DNA from 3 places in the Streptomyces sp. NPDC079020 genome. Region 2 is predicted to be linked to each of the others. Evidence: riboswitches for the same ligand, from Rfam matches in the RefSeq annotation. Region 2 holds a riboswitch; each other region holds the start of a gene.
What was found. Region 2 has a riboswitch for thiamine pyrophosphate ahead of thiC (phosphomethylpyrimidine synthase ThiC). Riboswitches for the same ligand answer to the same signal wherever they lie in the genome.
Positions count from the first base shown of each region.

Region 1: linked by a shared signal. The riboswitch ahead of ACIGJO_RS28720 (thiamine ABC transporter substrate binding subunit) and the one ahead of thiC (phosphomethylpyrimidine synthase ThiC) in region 2 are both predicted to bind thiamine pyrophosphate.
Region 3: linked by a shared signal. The riboswitch ahead of thiO (glycine oxidase ThiO) and the one ahead of thiC (phosphomethylpyrimidine synthase ThiC) in region 2 are both predicted to bind thiamine pyrophosphate.

Region 1 is NZ_JBITUB010000016.1:85,192-90,849, reverse strand. Features, by position in the region: gene ACIGJO_RS28725 (ABC transporter permease) at 1-1,559, opposite strand, end outside; gene ACIGJO_RS28720 (thiamine ABC transporter substrate binding subunit) at 1,652-2,752, opposite strand; TPP riboswitch at 2,832-2,947, opposite strand; gene rlmN (23S rRNA (adenine(2503)-C(2))-methyltransferase RlmN) at 2,989-4,095, opposite strand; gene ACIGJO_RS28710 (phosphatidate cytidylyltransferase) at 4,202-5,287, opposite strand; gene frr (ribosome recycling factor) at 5,287-5,658, opposite strand, start outside.
Region 2 is NZ_JBITUB010000004.1:305,930-311,587, forward strand. Features, by position in the region: gene ACIGJO_RS10935 (cupin domain-containing protein) at 1-126, shown strand, start outside; gene ACIGJO_RS10940 (DUF5326 family protein) at 253-465, shown strand; gene ACIGJO_RS10945 (IclR family transcriptional regulator) at 752-1,522, shown strand; gene ACIGJO_RS10950 (SsgA family sporulation/cell division regulator) at 1,624-2,061, shown strand; gene ACIGJO_RS10955 (YibE/F family protein) at 2,226-3,557, opposite strand; TPP riboswitch at 3,629-3,762, shown strand; gene thiC (phosphomethylpyrimidine synthase ThiC) at 3,755-5,575, shown strand.
Region 3 is NZ_JBITUB010000001.1:322,921-328,578, forward strand. Features, by position in the region: gene metF (methylenetetrahydrofolate reductase [NAD(P)H]) at 1-794, opposite strand, end outside; gene thiE (thiamine phosphate synthase) at 939-1,589, opposite strand; gene ACIGJO_RS01500 (Rv2175c family DNA-binding protein) at 1,665-2,030, opposite strand; gene ACIGJO_RS01505 (NAD(P)/FAD-dependent oxidoreductase) at 2,101-3,345, opposite strand; TPP riboswitch at 3,496-3,608, shown strand; gene thiO (glycine oxidase ThiO) at 3,606-4,805, shown strand; gene thiS (sulfur carrier protein ThiS) at 4,949-5,137, shown strand; gene ACIGJO_RS01520 (thiazole synthase) at 5,140-5,658, shown strand, end outside.

The DNA.
Region 1 (5,658 bases), on a different contig from region 2:
GCGCACACCAGCATCAGAATGGTGCTGAGGGCCATCGCCTGCCCGTAGTTGAGCTCCCCGGACCGCCCCAGGAGCCGTGCCACGGCGACCGGAAGCGTCGGATTGTCGGGCCGCGCGATGAACACGGTCGCCCCGAACTCACCCAGCGACACGGCGAACGCGAAACCCGCGGCGACCAGCACCGCCCTGCGCACCAGCGGCAGATCGACCTCCCGCCAGGCCCGCAGCGGCGAGGCACCGAGCACCGCCGCCGCCTCGCGCAGCCGCCCGTCCACCGCGCGCAGGACGGGCAGCATGGTCCGTACGACGAAGGGGACGCCCACCAGTGCCTGGGCCAGCGGCACCAGGATCCAGGACGTCCGCAGGTCGAGCGGCGGCTTGTCCAGGGTGATGAGGAATCCGAAGCCGACGGTGACCGCGGACACCCCGAGCGGCAGCATCAGCAGGGCGTCGAAGCCGCGCACCAGCCGCCCCGCCCGCCGGGTCAGCGCCGCCGCGGCGAGCCCGCCGACGACGAGGGCGATGACGGTCGCGACCAGCGCGTACTGGAGGGAGTTCCAGATCGCTTCGAGGGGGGCGACCAGGAAGGTGGATCCGCTCGCCCCGGCGGACTGGAGCGCCCGGTAGTAGCCGACGCCATAGCCGCCGGGCCCGTCGAACGAGCGCTCCACCAGCACGCCGAGCGGCAGCAGGATCAGCAGCAGGATGGTCAGCAGCACCCCGCCGAGCAGCGTCCACTGTCCGGCGCCGCGCGGGCGGCGGGACGTCTGCGCGGGATCGACCAGCTTCAGCGCGGTCTCCCGGCGCCGCACCGTCCAGGCGTGCACGGCGAGGATCCCGCCGACCGCCGCGAACTGCACGAGGGTCAGTACGGCCGCCGTCGGCAGGTCGAGCAGTTGCGCGGTCTGCCGGTAGATCTCCACCTCCAGGGTGGAGTAGGCCGGACCGCCGAGGATCTGCACGACACCGAAGGAGGTGAACGTGAACAGGAAGACCATCAGTGCCGCGGCCGCCACGGCGGGCGCCAGCGCGGGCAGCGTCACCCGTCGCCAGGCGGCGAACCGTCCGGCGCCGAGCACCCGCGCGGCCTCCTCCTGCCGGGGATCGAGCTGCGACCAGAGCCCGCCGACGGTCCGTACGACCACCGCGTAGTTGAAGAAGACATGGGCCAGCAGGATCGCCCACACGGTGGTGTCGAGCCGTACGCCCCACAGGTCGTCGAGGAACCCGCCACGCCCCAGCAGCGCCAGGAACGCGGTGCCGACGACCACCGTCGGCAGCACGAACGGCACGGTGACGACCGCCCGCAGCAGCTGCTTTCCGGGGAATTCCAGGCGGGCGAAGACATAGGCGCCGGGCAGCGCGATCAACAGGGTGAGCCCGGTCGAGGCGAACGCCTGCCAGGTGGTGAACCAGAGGACGTCCAGGATGTCCGGCCGGGCCAGTACCTCACCGATCCGGCCGAACTGCCAGCTGCCCCCGGACTTCAGGCCGCGGCCGACGATCGCGGCGACGGGGTAGGCGAAGAACAACGCGAAGAACGCGAGCGGCACGGCCATCAGGCCCAGCCGCACCGCGTTCCCGCGCCGGGCGCCGCCGGACCGTCCGCCGCCGCGCCGGACGGCGGAGGATCCGGACCCTGGCGCCTCGCCTACTTCACGACGAGCGAGTGCCATGACTGGACCCACTGCTCACGGTTCTTGGCGATCTTCTCCGGAGCCACGGTGACGGGCTTGTCGATGGTCGCGCCGAACTTCGTGAAGAGCTCCGGCAGCTTCGCGTCCTCGGCGACCGGGTTCACGAACATGTTCAGGGGCATGTCCTCCTGGAACTTCTTGCTGATCAGGAAGTCCAGCAGTGCCTTGCCGCCCGCCTCGTTCTTCGCGCCGGTCAGCAGCCCGGCGAACTCGATCTGCCGGAAGCACGTACCGGTGGCGACCCCGGTCGGGGCCTCGGCCGGCTGCGGCTTCGCGTACAGCACCTCGACCGGCGGGCTGGAGGCGTAGGAGACGACGAGCGGCCGCTCCGCCTTGGCCTTCTTCCCGCCCGCGGAGCCGGAGAACTCCTCGTTGTACGCCTGCTCCCAGCCGTCGACGACCTTCACGCCGTTGCTCTTCAGCTGCTTCCAGTAGTCCTGGTAGCCGTCCTCACCCCGGTCGGCGATGGTGCCGAGGAGGAAGCCCAGACCGGGAGAGGAGGTCGCGGCGTTCTCGGTGACGAGCATGTTCTTGTACGCGGGCTTCAGCAGGTCGTCGAAGGACTGCGGGGGCGCGAGCTTCTTGTCGGCGAAGTACTTCTTGTCGTAGTTGACGCAGACGTCACCGGTGTCGACCGGAGTGACCCGGTGCTTGTCGTCCAGCTGTGCGGCGGCCGCGACCCGGTCCAGGCCCTTCGCCTCGTACGCCGTGAACAGGCCGTTGTCGAGGGCGCGGGAGAGCAGTGTGTTGTCGACGCCGAAGAAGACATCGCCACGCGGAGAGCCCTTGGTCAGGATCTCCTGGTTGAGGGCGGCACCCGCGTCACCGCTCTTGAGCACCTCGACCGTGTAGCCGGTCTCCTCGGTGAACTCCTTCAGTACGGATTCCGAGGCGTTGAAGGAGTCGTGGCTGACCAGGGTCACGGTCTTGGAGCCGGAGCCCTTGGTGCCCCCGGCTCCCTCCGGACTGTCGTCGGAACTGCCGCAGCCGGCCAGCACCGTGACGCCGAGCGCGGCGGCGAGGGCCGTCGCCGCGTACTTCTTGGTGGTGTTCATGTGATTCCTCCTGGAGTGACCAGGAAGAGACGCGGCCCTGCCCGCTCACGGCGAACCGCAAGCGGGCAGGGCGCAACAGCTTGAGTAATGACCGAACTTCCTACCCGGAATGACCCGGGCGAGGTTCAGAGGGTCTGCGGCCAACCTGTTCCGGTGCCGCACTCTCAGCGCTGTGGCGCTCCCCTGTCGGAATATGAAGTTGATTTCGCACCCAGGCTACACGGGCGATTTCCGGCCTAACGCTCGGACGCCGCCAGCTGACCGCAGGCCCCGTCGATCTCCTGACCCCGGGTGTCACGGACGGTGACGGGAACGCCGTGGGCCGCGATGGCCTCGACGAACGCCTTCTCGTCCTCGGGCCGCGAGGCGGTCCACTTCGAACCGGGCGTCGGGTTCAGCGGGATCAGGTTGACGTGCACCCGCTTGCCCTTGAGGAGCCGTCCGAGCAGGTCACCCCGCCAGGCCTGGTCGTTGATGTCGCGGATCAGCGCGTACTCGATGGAGATGCGGCGGCCGGACTTCTCCGCGTACTCCCACGCCGCGTCCAGTACCTCGCGGACCTTCCAGCGGGTGTTCACCGGGACGAGGGTGTCACGCAGCTCGTCGTCCGGGGCGTGCAGCGAAACGGCCAGCCGGCACTTGAAGCCCTCGTCGGCGAAGCGCAGCATGGCCGGGACCAGTCCCACGGTGGAGACGGTGATCCCGCGCTGCGAGAGCCCCAGGCCGTCCGGCTCGGGGTCGGTCAGGCGCCGGATCGCGCCGACGACGCGCTTGTAGTTGGCCAGCGGCTCGCCCATGCCCATGAAGACGATGTTGGAGAGCCGCGCGGGGCCGCCCGGGACATCGCCGTCGCGCAGTGCCCGCATGCCGTCCACGATCTGGTGCACGATCTCGGCGGTCGACAGATTGCGGTCGAGCCCGGCCTGCCCGGTGGCACAGAACGGGCAGTTCATCCCGCAGCCGGCCTGCGAGGAGATGCACATCGTCACGCGCTCGGGATAGCGCATCAGGACGGACTCGACGAGCGTCCCGTCGTGCAGCTTCCAGAGGGTCTTGCGGGTGGTGTCGTCATCGCAGCTGATGTGACGGACCACGGACATCAGGTCGGGGAACATCGCCTCGGCGAGCTTGTCCCGCGACGCGGCCGGGATGTTGGTCCACTCCGCCGGGTCGTGCGCGTACCGCGCGAAGTAGTGCTGCGAGAGCTGCTGGGCGCGGAACGGCTTCTCGCCGATCGCGGCGACCGCTTCCTTGCGCTCTGCGGGCGTGAGGTCGGCGAGGTGCCGCGGGGGCTTCTTGGCTCCGCGGGGCGCGACGAAAGTGAGTTCTCCGGGCTTAGGCATGGTTCATCCAGTGTCGCAGAAAGACGAGTGAGGGCCCGCCGCCCTGTGGACAACGGACCCTCACCCATAAGAATTGCAGGTCAGACGGTATGCGCGCGGGTTCGGCTCAGCCGGATCCGACGAACAGCACCAGCAGCAGCCACACCACCGGGGCGGTCGGCAGCAGCGAGTCCAGCCGGTCCATGATGCCGCCGTGGCCGGGCAGCAGGGTGCCCATGTCCTTGATCCCGAGATCCCGCTTGATCATGGACTCGCCCAGGTCACCGAGGGTGGCGCTGACGGCGACCGCGAGGCCCAGCAGCAGTCCCTGCCACCAGGAGCCGCCGTCGATCAGGAATTGCATGCACAGCGCGCCGCCGGCCATCGCGAAGGCGACCGCTCCGAGCAGGCCCTCGCGGGTCTTCCCGGGGCTGATGCGCGGTGCGAGCTTGTTCTTGCCGAAGCGCCAGCCCACCGCGTAGGCGCCGGTGTCGCTGATCACCGTGAGCAGCAGGAAGGTGAGCACCCGCTGCGGCCCGTCGTCCGCCGTCAGGAGCATCGCGACGAACGTGGCCAGGAACGGTACGTAGAACGCGGCGAAGACCCCGGCCGTGACGTCCTTGAGATACCCCTCCGGCGGCTGGGTCATCCGCCAGACCAGCACCGCGAGCGCGGTCAGCGCCATGGCGACCCAGGCACCCTCCGCGCCCCGCGCGTAGCCGGCGACGACCATGGCGGCCCCGCCGACGGCGAGCGGCACGAGAGGGGCCTTGATGCCCTTGCGCTCCTCCAGCCGGGAGGTGAGCTCCCAGAGGCCGACGACCACGGCGACCACTATCACGCCGACGAAGACGGCCTGCACGATGAAGAGCGAGGCGACGATGACCGCGCCGAGCCCCACGCCGACCCCTATGGCGGCGCGCAGATCGCGCCCCGCACGCTTCTTCTGCGGCGGGGACGGCATCGGGGTGGACATGGGCTCCTGCGGCTTCTCGTCACGGAACAGGGGGCCGCCGACGTGAGCGGCATCCCCGTCCCGGTCGTCGCGGTCGTCTGCGTCTCTACCTGCGTCGGGAACGTCCGGCACGTTGGGCATGGGCCGAGTCTGCTGGGCGTCATGCACATCGTAGGCAGGACCCGCCGGAGCAGCTCCCATCTCGGGAGTGCCCCAGTAACCGGCTCCCTGCGGCGCGCCCCAGGAAGAGTCGTTCATCAGACCTCGAGCAGCTCGGCTTCCTTGTGCTTGAGCAGCTCGTCCACCTGCGCGACGTACTTCGCGGTGGTGTCGTCGAGCTCCTTCTCCGCGCGGCGCACCTCGTCCTCGCCGGACTCCTTGTCCTTGACGAGCTTGTCGAGGGTCTCCTTGGCCTTGCGGCGGATGGAGCGGATCGAGATCTTGGAGTCCTCGGCCTTGGTCTTGGCGACCTTGATGTACTCCTTGCGGCGGTCCTGGGTGAGCTCGGGGAAGGTCACCCGGATGATGTTGCCGTCGTTGCTCGGGTTGACGCCGAGGTCGGAGTCGCGGATCGCCTGCTCGATGTTGCGCAGAGCGGTCTTGTCGAACGGCGTCACGACGGCCATCCG
Region 2 (5,658 bases):
GGCATGGAGACGACCCAGGTCGGCCGGGGAAGCGTCGTGTACGTCCCCGCCGGGGTGGCCCACAAGTTCCACCACATCACCGAGGACCTCCGGGTGATGGTGGTTTTCTCCCCGCCCGAGAGCTGAGCCCGGAACCCCGGGTTCCCTAGGGGTTCGATCAGGGGACTCCAAGGGCTGCGGAGCCCCCGCCGGGCCACCTCGCGCCCCTAGCATCGAGGCAGGAACTCACAGAGACGAGGTAGAGCGATGGCCGTGCGGGAGATATTCGCGGGGATGCCGTGGTGGGTGAAGTGGGTCGCGGTGCCCGTCATCGCGATCGTCGTGTTCGGCGGGCTCATCGCCAGCGTGGTCGGGTTCGTCATCGGCCTGCTCTTCAAGGTGCTGGTCTTCGTCGTCCTGGTCGGCGGTGTCGTCTTCATCGTCCGGAAGTTCATGTCGTCGTCCTCGTCGCGCGGCGACTGGTAGGAAGACCTGCGCCGCGCGGCGGCAGGCGCGGCGCAGCTCCGATGAACACGCAGAGCGACGACGGTTAGGCCAGCTGAGCTAAGTCGCCCAGGAAACTGCATCCCGAAACGGGCGGTACGGATACAGTGGGGTACCGCTGCCGCCATCTGGGATGTCACAGTCCGTCACCACCCTGACCAGTGGTTTGTATGACAGTCCGTTTGCCGGACCCCAGGATCGCGGCAGGCCCGTGGGGGCGGCCCCCACGGGAGGGCTGACCGCCCGTCACCATGCCTGGGGGTGACCTTTGACCACGGCAACGAATGCCGCTGTCCCGACACTGATCGGTTCGGTTCAGCGGGCGCTGAGGCTGCTGGAGGCTGTGGGCACCCATCGGGACGGGGCACCAGCGAAGCAGCTCGCGCGGGAGGCGGGCCTTCCGCTTCCCACCGCGTACCACCTGTTGCGCACCCTGACCCATGAGGGCTATCTCCGCAGGGAGAAAGGCGTTTTCGTCTTCGGCGCGGCCGCCGAGAAGCTGACCGGGCTGCAGGCGGTGCAGAATCGTCGCAGCTCCGTCAGTGACTCGCTGGCGCATCTGCGCGATGTCATCGGTGCCCCGGTCTACTGCGCCGTCTACCGCGAGGGTGAGGTCGAACTCATCGCCGTCGCGGACACCCCGGCCGCTCCCGCCGTGAACGAGTGGGCCTCGTTCCGGGAGACGGGGCACGCACACGCGATCGGCCAGTGTCTGCTGAGCCAGCTGGACGAGAAGGCCCGCGAGGAACATCTCGACCGCCATCCGGTCCAACCGCTCACCCGTTACTCAGTGCGAGATCGTGAGTCGCTTCTTGAGCGATTCAGAACGATGGAGCGTACGGAACCTGTCATCGAGCGACAGGAGTACGCACTGGGCACGGTGTGCGCCGCCATCCCCATCACCGCAGGTTCCACGGTCGCCGCAGTGGCCATTTCCTTACCCCTTGACCAGGCGGATCGGTTGCTCCCCGCAGTCGAACAGCTACGTGGCGAAGTGACGAGCCTCTTGCGTTCGTTCGTGTTCTCTATCAGTATCTGAAAAATCACTCCTTGTGATCTGCTATCGCGTGCACCACGATGGCGTCAATAGGGTCAGGGGGGATCATTCCTGGCCAGTTTCATCTACTGCGGGGTTGAACGATGCGCGAGTCGGTTCAAGCAGAGGTCATGATGAGCTTCCTCGTCTCCGAGGAGCTGTCTTTCCGAATTCCGGTGGAGCTTCGCTACGAGGTCGGTGATCCGTACGCGATCCGAATGACGTTCCACTTGCCCGGCGACGCCCCTGTGACCTGGGCGTTCGGCCGTGAGTTGCTGTTGGACGGTCTGAACAGTCCCAGTGGGGACGGTGATGTGCACATCGGGCCGACGGAGCCCGAAGGGCTGAGCGATGTGCACATCCGTTTGCAGGTCGGCGCGGACCGCGCCTTGTTCCGGGCCGGTACGGCGCCCCTCGTGGCGTTTCTCGACCGGACGGACAAGCTGGTGCCGCTGGGGCAGGAACACACGCTGGGTGACTTCGACGGAAACCTCGAAGAGGCGCTCGGCCGGATCCTCGCCGAGGAGCAGAACGCCGGTTGATACGGACAGGTCCCTTGCCGGTTCAGGAGAGCGGCTCGACGCCTGCCGAGGGGCGGCGCGGCGTCCGCGGGGAGAAATGGGGTGGTTGTCGCCGGCAGGGGCGAGGTGCCGGTTGAAGCGCGGTTGAGTGCCGGTCGAGCGGGTGGTACGCCGGTCGTTCGCGGTCATGCCTTGCGACGACGGCCTCTCCCGGTCCGTACGGGTGCAGGAGCTCCGGCTTCCGCGCCGAGCCCTGTGCGGTCCGCGGAGACGACCAGAGCGGCGAGCACCGTGGTCACCGGTACCGAGGCGACCAGTCCGATCGATCCGACCAGCGTCCGGACGATCTCCACAGCGACCAGCTCGCTGTTGGCGACCGATCCCACACTGCTCTGGGCGATGGTGAAGAGCAGCAGCAGCGGCAGTGCCGCGCCCGCGTAGGCGAGCACCAGGGTGTTGACGACCGAGGCGATGTGGTCCCTTCCGATACGGATCCCTGCCCGGTACAGCGCCCGCCAACCCATCCGCGGGTCCGCCTGATGCAATTCCCAGACGGCCGAGGTCTGGGTGACGGTCACGTCGTCGAGCACGCCGAGCGAGCCGATGATGATCCCGGCGAGCAGCAGGCCGCTCATGTCGATCTCCGGGTACAGGCCGTGGATGAGGCCGGTGTTGTCGTCGGTGTTGCCCGTCAGGCTCGCCCAGCCGATGAAGAGCGAGCCGAGCAGCCCGATCAGCAGCAGTGAGATCAGTGTGCCGATGACCGCGACGGACGTACGGGCCGTCAGCCCGTGGCACATGTAGAGGGCCGCCAGCATGATGGCGCTGGCCCCGATCACCGCGACGACCAGCGGATTCGACCCCTGAAGGATCGCGGGCAGGATGAACAGGGTCAGTACGGCGAAGGACACGGCGAGCGCCACCAGTGCCATCACCCCGCGCAGCCTTCCCACGACGACGACCGCGAGGGCGAAGATCCCGGCGAGCAGAGCCATCGGGACCGTCCGGTCCACATCGATGACCGAGTACTGGAGGTCGTGCGGCGCGTCGGGCGCGTACGCCACGACCACGCCCTGTCCCTCACGCAGCTGCCGGGGGGCGTCGGGCTGGATCACCTCGACGAACTTCCGGCCCTTGTCGTTGCCGGTGGTCACCTCGATCGTGGCCTTCTCGCACTGCCCCGACTGCTCGTTGACCGCTTCCCGTCCGGACGGAGTGGAGGTGCCCCCGGTCGGCGGCACCTGTGCGGCGTTGACGTCCTTGCAGTCGACCTTGTCGACCTGCACCACTGTGCCTTCCTGGGTCTGCCGGTCGAAGCCGACGCCGGTGCGCTCGTGCGCCGGGACGCCGCCGGGCCAGAAGGCCACGAGACCGACCACGACCGCGGTGGCGAAGGGGATCAGTACGGCCGCGATGACCTTGCGCAGATGCTTGGAGACGGGCGCGGCGGGGCCGTGACTGTGCGAGTGGCCATGTGCGTGGCCCTGGGATGCGGGGTCGCTTTGGGGGGAAGTCACGGGGCGATCATCGCAAGAACGGGAGGGGGCCTCTGGTCAGCTCGCCACGAAGGGCGCTAGCGTGGTGGCACCTTTGCACACGCGGGAGCTCGGAGCACCGGGCTGAGAGGACGCTGATCTCCGTACATCTGTACGGGACATGCTGCGTCGACCGCCGAACCTGTTACCGGGTAATGCCGGCGTAGGGAGTAGGTCTCATGACCACATCGGACGCACGCACGCCTGCCTCGAAGCGGAATGACCAGGAAGCGCAGAATGTGCGCGTCGGTCAGGGCGCACCGGACGACGAGGCCGGGAAGTCCATCGGCTGGCACAAGGGATACGTCCAGGGCTCACGCCCGGACCTCCGGGTGCCGGTCCGCCAGGTGCACCTCACCAACGGCAACGACGTGACGCTGTACGACACATCGGGGCCGTACACCGATCCGTCCGTCGACACCGATGTCCGCCGCGGGCTCGCACCGCTGCGGGAGAACTGGATCACCGCCCGCGGCGACACCGAGGAGTACGCGGGCCGTCCGGCCCGCCCCGAGGACGACGGGCTCAAGCACACCTCGCCGCGTGGCGGGCTGCGCAACCTCGACGCCGTCTTCCCGGGCCGGCCGCGCCAGCCGCGCCGCAGCCGGGACGGACGGCCCGTCACCCAGCTCGCGTACGCCCGGCGGGGTGAGATCACTCCCGAGATGGAATTCGTCGCGATCCGGGAGAACGTCGAGCCCGAGGTCGTGCGCCAGGAGATCGCCGAGGGCCGGGCCGTGCTGCCCGCCAACGTCAATCACCCGGAGACAGAGCCGATGATCATCGGCAAGCGGTTCCTGGTGAAGGTCAACGCCAACATCGGCAACTCGGCGGTCACCTCCTCGATCGAGGAGGAGGTGGACAAGATGACCTGGGCCACCCAGTGGGGCGCCGACACGGTCATGGATCTCTCCACCGGGCGCAACATCCACACCACCCGTGAGTGGGTGCTGCGCAACTCCCCGGTGCCGATCGGCACCGTCCCGCTCTACCAGGCCCTGGAGAAGGTCGACGGCAGGGCGGAGGAGCTGACCTGGGAGATCTACAAGGACACCGTCATCGAGCAGGCCGAGCAGGGCGTCGACTACATGACGGTGCACGCCGGCGTGCGTCTGCCGTACGTCCCGCTGACCGCCCGCCGCAAGACCGGCATCGTCTCCCGGGGCGGATCGATCATGGCGGCCTGGTGTCTCGCGCACCACAAGGAGTCGTTCCTGTACGAGCGCTTCGAGGAACTGTGCGAGATCCTCGCGACGTACGACGTGACGTACTCGCTGGGCGACGGTCTGCGCCCCGGCTCGATCGCCGACGCCAACGACGAGGCGCAGTTCGCCGAACTGCGCACGCTGGGCGAGCTGAACACGATCGCCAAGCGGTTCGGTGTGCAGACGATGATCGAGGGGCCGGGCCATGTCCCGATGCACAAGATCAAGGAGAACATCGACCTTCAGCAGGAGATCTGCGAGGAGGCGCCGTTCTACACGCTCGGCCCGCTGACCACCGATGTCGCCCCGGCGTACGACCACATCACCTCCGGTATCGGTGCGGCGATGATCGCCTGGTGGGGCACGGCGATGCTCTGCTACGTCACGCCCAAGGAGCACCTGGGGCTGCCCAACCGGGACGATGTGAAGACCGGCGTGATCACCTACAAGATCGCCGCCCATGCGGCGGACCTCGCCAAGGGGCACCCGGGGGCGCAGGACTGGGACGACGCGCTGTCGGACGCGCGCTTCGAGTTCCGCTGGGAGGACCAGTTCAATCTGGCCCTCGACCCGGTCACGGCGCGGGAGTTCCACGACGAGACACTGCCCGCCGAGCCGGCCAAGACGGCGCACTTCTGCTCGATGTGCGGGCCGAAATTCTGCTCGATGAAGATCTCACAGGACATCCGGCGTGAGCACGGGGGCTTGCGGACGGAGATCGAGGCGGGGATGGCGGAGAAGTCGAAGGAGTTCGCCGCGGCCGGAAACCGGGTCTATCTGCCGATCGCGGACTGACGGCCGGCCGGGCCTCCGACGGCGTATCGAGGGCATGAACGGCGCTGTTCCGGGCGGGTCTTCCGCCGGGAGCGGCGCCGTGC
Region 3 (5,658 bases), on a different contig from region 2:
AACTCGATGCCAATGGAGCGTACAGCGGCCGGCTCGTCCTTGACGGCGAGGATGCGCTCTTTCAACACTGCGGGGAGGGTCGCGTTGCTGAGCTGCGCAAACCTTTCCAGCTGTTTCACGCTGGTGAGCGGCATGACCTCGGGAATGACGGGAGTTCCGCAACCCGCCGCAACCACTCGGTCACGCATACGGAGATAGTCATCCGGATTGAAGAACATCTGAGTGATCGCATAATCGGCACCGGCGCGGCACTTGTCCACGAAATGCCCGATGTCGGTCTCCCAGTCGCTCGACCGCGGGTGCATTTCGGGAAATGCGGCGACGCCCACACAGAAGTCGCCGGACTCCTTGATGAGCCGGACGAGGTCGGCGGCGTACCGCACGCCCTGCGGGTGCTCGACCCACTCGCCCATCGGGTCGCCGGGCGGGTCGCCCCGCACCGCGAGGATGTTCCGGATCCCGGCGTCGGCGTACTGCCCGATCATGTTGCGCAGTTCCGCGACGGAGTGGTTGACCGCGGTGAGGTGGGCGACCGGGGTGAGCGTGGAGTCGGCGGCGATCTGCTGGGTCGCCTTGACCGTCCCCGCGCGCGTGGAGCCTCCGGCGCCGTACGTCACCGAGACGAAGCTCGGGCGCACCGCCTCGACCCGCCGCAGCGCATTCCAGAGGTTCCGCTCGCCCTTCTCGGTCTTGGGCGCCCAGAACTCGAAGGAATACGAGGTTTTGCCGGTCGCGAGCAGGTCCCGCACGGTGCGCGCACGGTCTGTCCTGGTGGAAGGTGTGCCAAGGGCCATACTGGGAGGTTAACCAGGGCGGGGCGGTCCCCCAACCAGGCCTCCACTTTTTGCCTGAATTGGCCTGATTGTTGTCCACCCCTCGGACACCGCCGTCCCGGGCCGCCCGGAGGTGTCCCTGACCGCCCGGACGGCCCGCGGACCTCAGAGCTCGTGCGCCCTGACGCGCCGCGCGAGGGCGGCGGCGGCTCCGGCCGGATCGTCCGCCTCGGTGATCGCCCGGACGACGACAACCCGGCGGGCGCCCGCCTCCAGCACCTCGTCCAGATTGCCCGCGCCGATCCCGCCGATGGCGAACCAGGGGCGCGGCTGCCGGAGCGAGGCGGCGTAGCGCACGAGGCCGAGCCCGGGGGCGTACCGGCCGGGCTTGGTCGGGGTGGGCCAGCAGGGGCCGGTGCAGAAGTAGTCCACGCCCGGCGCGGCGACGGCCGCGTCGACCTCGGACTCGGCGTGCGTGGAGCGGCCGGTCACCACGTCCTGGCCGATGATCGCGCGGGCGGCCGGCACCGGCAGGTCGCCCTGGCCCAGGTGCAGCACATCCGCGCCGATGGCGTGGGCGACATCGGCGCGGTCGTTCACGGCGAGGAGCTTGCCGTGGCGCAGGCAGGCGTCGGCGAACACTTCGAGGTGTTCCAGCTCCTCGGCCGCCTCCATGCCCTTGTCCCGCAGTTGGACGATGTCGACGCCGCCGGAGAGCACGGCGTCGAGGAACGCGGGAAGGTCACCCTGTCGCCTGCGGGCGTCCGTGCAGAGGTACAGCCGGGCGTCGGACAGCAGCTCGCGAGGCGTGGGCATGGCGGAATCCCCCCGGGGTTACCGCGGGGTACGGGCCGTGCGGCACGGCCCGTACCCCGCGTGCGGTTGTCTCGGTCAGACGGCGAGCGCCTGGGCGCGGCGCTTCACCTCCGTCCCGCGATTCTCGCTCAGGGCCTGCGCGGGAGTGCCGGGCAGGGTCGGGTCGGGGGTGAAGAGCCAGTCCACCATCTCTTCGTCGGAGAAGCCGTCGTCCCTCAGGAGCGTCAGGGTCCCCGAGAGGCCCTTGACCACCTTGTCGCCGTCGATGAAGGCGGCAGGCACCTGGAGTGTCCGGTTCTCACCACGGCGTACGGCGATGAGCTGGCCTTCCTTGACCAGCTGCCGCACCCGCGTCACCTCGATATCGAGCATTTCCGCGATGTCGGGAAGGTGGAGCCAGGCAGGGACTAGAGCATCGATCTTTGCGTCAATCTCGGTCACGAGGACAAGCGTGCCATCTGGGACCGACAGTCGGAAGCCGGGCCGACCGTACGGGGGTCGGCCCGCGCCGTCACAGGACCGCCGACTTCAGCGGTACGGAGGGGTCCGCGGCCCGCGCCGGGTCGATGGGCGCCCCCGATTCGATGAGCTTGCGGCCCTGCGCCAGGTCGCGCGGCCGGCCGACGGCGAGGACGGCGGTCAGCGCGCCGCCGCGGAGCCAGCACACCGACCAGGCGGGGTCGGCGGGGTCGCCGCGCCACAGCAGGGTGTCGGCCCCCGCGTGGTGGCCCGCGTACTGCACGAAGCGGCCGAACTGCTCGGACCAGAAGTACGGCACGGGGTCGTACACCCCGGGCCGCCCTTCCCCGTCGAGGGCGGCGATGTCCGCGGCGACGGTACGGGGGCCCTGGAGGGCGTTGTCCCAGTGGTGGACCAGCAGGCGTTCGCCGTAGCGGGCGGAGGGGAAGGAGGCGCAGTCGCCGACCGCGTACACATCGGGCAGCGAGGTGCGCAGCGCGCTGTCGGCGGTGACGGAGCCGTCCGGGCCGAGCGCGACGCCGGAGCCGGTCAGCCAGCCGGTGGCGGGCCGGGCGCCGATCCCGACGACCACCGCACCGGCCGGGAGGACCCTGCCGTCCGCGAGGACCACGGTGCCCTCCTCGACGCGGGCGACCCGGGCACCGGTGAGGAGTTCGGCACCGCTCTCGGCGTACCAGTCGGCCATCGGGGCGGCGGCCTCCGCGGGCAGGGCGCCGGCGAGCGGGCGGTCGGCGGCTTCGACGACGGTGACCGCGCAGCCCGCGGCGCGGGCGGCGGTGGCGAACTCGGCGCCGATCCAGCCCGCCCCCACGACCACCACGTCGTGCTGCCGCTCCAGGACGGGGCGCAGCCGGGCGGCGTCGTCGAGGGTGCGCAGCAGATGGACCCCGGGCACCCCCTCGGAGCCGGGCAGCAGCACGGGTTCGGCGCCGGTGGCGATGACCAGGACGTCGTACGGAACGGGACCGTCCGGTGTGTCCAGTTCATGTGCGCCGGAGCGCAGGGCGCTCACGTCCACGCCCAGGCGCAGGGTGATGTCCAGCGCCTCGAAGTCGATGTCGAACGCGGAGTCCTCCGCCTTGCCGAGCAGGACCGCCTTGGACAGCGGTGGCCGGTCGTAGGGCTGGTGCGGTTCGGCGCCGATCAGGGTCACCGGTCCGGTGAAGCCCCTTTCGCGCAGGGCCACGGCGGTCTGCACGCCCGCCATGCCCGCTCCGACGATCACGACGCGGCGCGTCCGCTGCCGTGCTGCCTGCTGTTCCGTCTGCTCGCTCACCCGTCCACCATAAACACCTGACGGACCGTCAGGAAGTGGGCTGCCCCTCCACGCCCGTCCCGCCGCCCTTCCGGTGCCCCCCTCCCGCGTCCCGCGTCAGCTGGGCGCGGGGGGCGTCTCCCGGGGCGACCGGGTTTAGGGTGGCAGACGGAAAACACTCGCGGGAGTCCGGGCGTACCGGACTGAGAGGGAGGCTGGACGGCCTCCGACCGTACGAACCTGATCCGGGTCATGCCGGCGAAGGGAGGGGCTGGACGCCCATGCGTTCTTCTCGTAACGGAAACGGATCCGACGTCCTCGTCATCGGGGGCGGAATCATCGGTCTGGTGACCGCCTGGCGGGCGGCGCAGCGCGGGCTGCGGACCACGGTCGCCGATCCCGGCCCCGGCGGCGGGGCCGCGCGGGTCGCGGCCGGAATGCTGGCCGCCGTCACCGAACTCCACTACGGCGAACAGCTGCTGCTCGGCCTCAATGTCGCCTCCGCGGCCCGTTATCCGGCGTTCGCCGAGGAGCTGACGGCGGCGAGCGGACAGGACATCGGCTTTCGCGCCTGCGGCACGCTCGCCGTGGCGCTGGACTCCGACGACCGCGCCCATCTGCGCGAACTGCACGCCCTGCAACAGCGTTCGGGGCTGCGGTCCGAGTGGCTCACCGGCCGTGAGTGCCGCCGGCTGGAGCCGATGCTGGCGCCCGCGGTACGCGGCGGACTGCGGGTCGACGGCGACCATCAGGTGGACCCCCGGCGGCTGGCCGCCGCGCTCCTGACCGCCTGCGAGCGGGCCGGGGTGGTCCTTCACCGGGACCGGGCCGAGCGGCTCACGGTCTCGGGCGGCCGGGCCGCCGGTGCCGTACTCGCCGACGGCACGGAGCTCGCCGCCGACCAGGTGGTGCTCGCCGCGGGCAGTCTCAGCGGCCGGCTCGCCGGGCTGCCGGACGAGGCCGTTCCGCCGGTACGCCCGGTCAAGGGCCAGGTGCTGCGGCTGACCGTGCCGCCCGCGTACGCCCCCTTCCTGAGCCGGACCGTGCGCGCCGTGGTCCGCGGCAGCCACCTCTATCTCGTCCCGCGCGAGAACGGCGAGCTGGTCGTCGGAGCCACCAGCGAGGAGCTGGGCTGGGACACCACCGTCACGGCCGGCGGGGTGTACGAGCTGCTCCGCGACGCGCACGAGCTGGTGCCCGGCATCACCGAACTGCCCCTCACCGAGACCCGGGCGGGACTGCGCCCCGCCTCCCCCGACAACGCCCCGCTGCTCGGCCCCACCGCCCTGCCCGGTCTCCTCCTCGCCACCGGCCACCACCGCAACGGGGTGCTGCTGACCCCCGTCACGGGTGACGTGATGGCGGAGGTGCTGACCTCCGGCGAGCTGCCCGAGGTGGCCCGCCCCTTCGCGCCGGGCCGTTTCGCGCCCGCCGCCGCCCGTGTACCCGCCGCCCCCGTATCCCAGGAGCAGCCCGCATGACCCGGCCCGATCCGGCCCGCGCCGCCGCGCCCGCCCCCGTATCCGCGCCCTCCGCCGTGCCCTTCGCCGTGCCCGTCGCAGCCCCGGCTCCCGTTCCGGCCCCCGCTCCCCGTCCGGCACCCGGCGCGTCCGTCGCGGTCACCGTGAACGGCGAGGACCGCGACCTGCCCGCCGGCACCGCGCTGGACGCCCTCGTCGCGACGCTGACCTCCGCGCACCGCGGAGTCGCCGCCGCCGTCAACGAGAGCGTCGTCCCGCACGGCCGGTGGTCCGCCACCACGCTCGGCGACGGCGACCGGGTCGAGATCCTCACCGCCGTGCAGGGGGGCTGACCGTGTCCGGCGATCTCTTCACCCTCGGCGGCACCGCCTTCACCTCCCGGCTGATCATGGGCACCGGCGGGGCCCCGAGCCTCGACGTGCTCGAACGCTCCCTGGCCGCCTCCGGCACCGAGCTGACCACCGTCGCGATGCGCCGTCTCGACCCGACCGTCCAGGGCTCGGTGCTCTCCGTCCTGGAACGGCTCGCGATCAGGGTCCTGCCGAACACGGCGGGCTGCTTCACGGCGGGCGAGGCCGTACTGACTGCCCGGCTGGCCCGGGAGGCGCTCGGTACCGACTGGGTAAAGCTGGAGGTGGTGGCCGACGAACGGACGCTGCTGCCCGACCCGATCGAGCTGCTGGACGCGGCCGAGACCCTGGTCGACGACGGGTTCACGGTGCTGCCGTACACCAACGACGACCCCGTGCTGGCCCGGAAGCTGGAGGACGTGGGGTGCGCGGCGATCATGCCGCTCGGCTCCCCCATCGGCTCCGGCCTCGGCATCCGCAATCCGCACAACTTCCAGCTGATC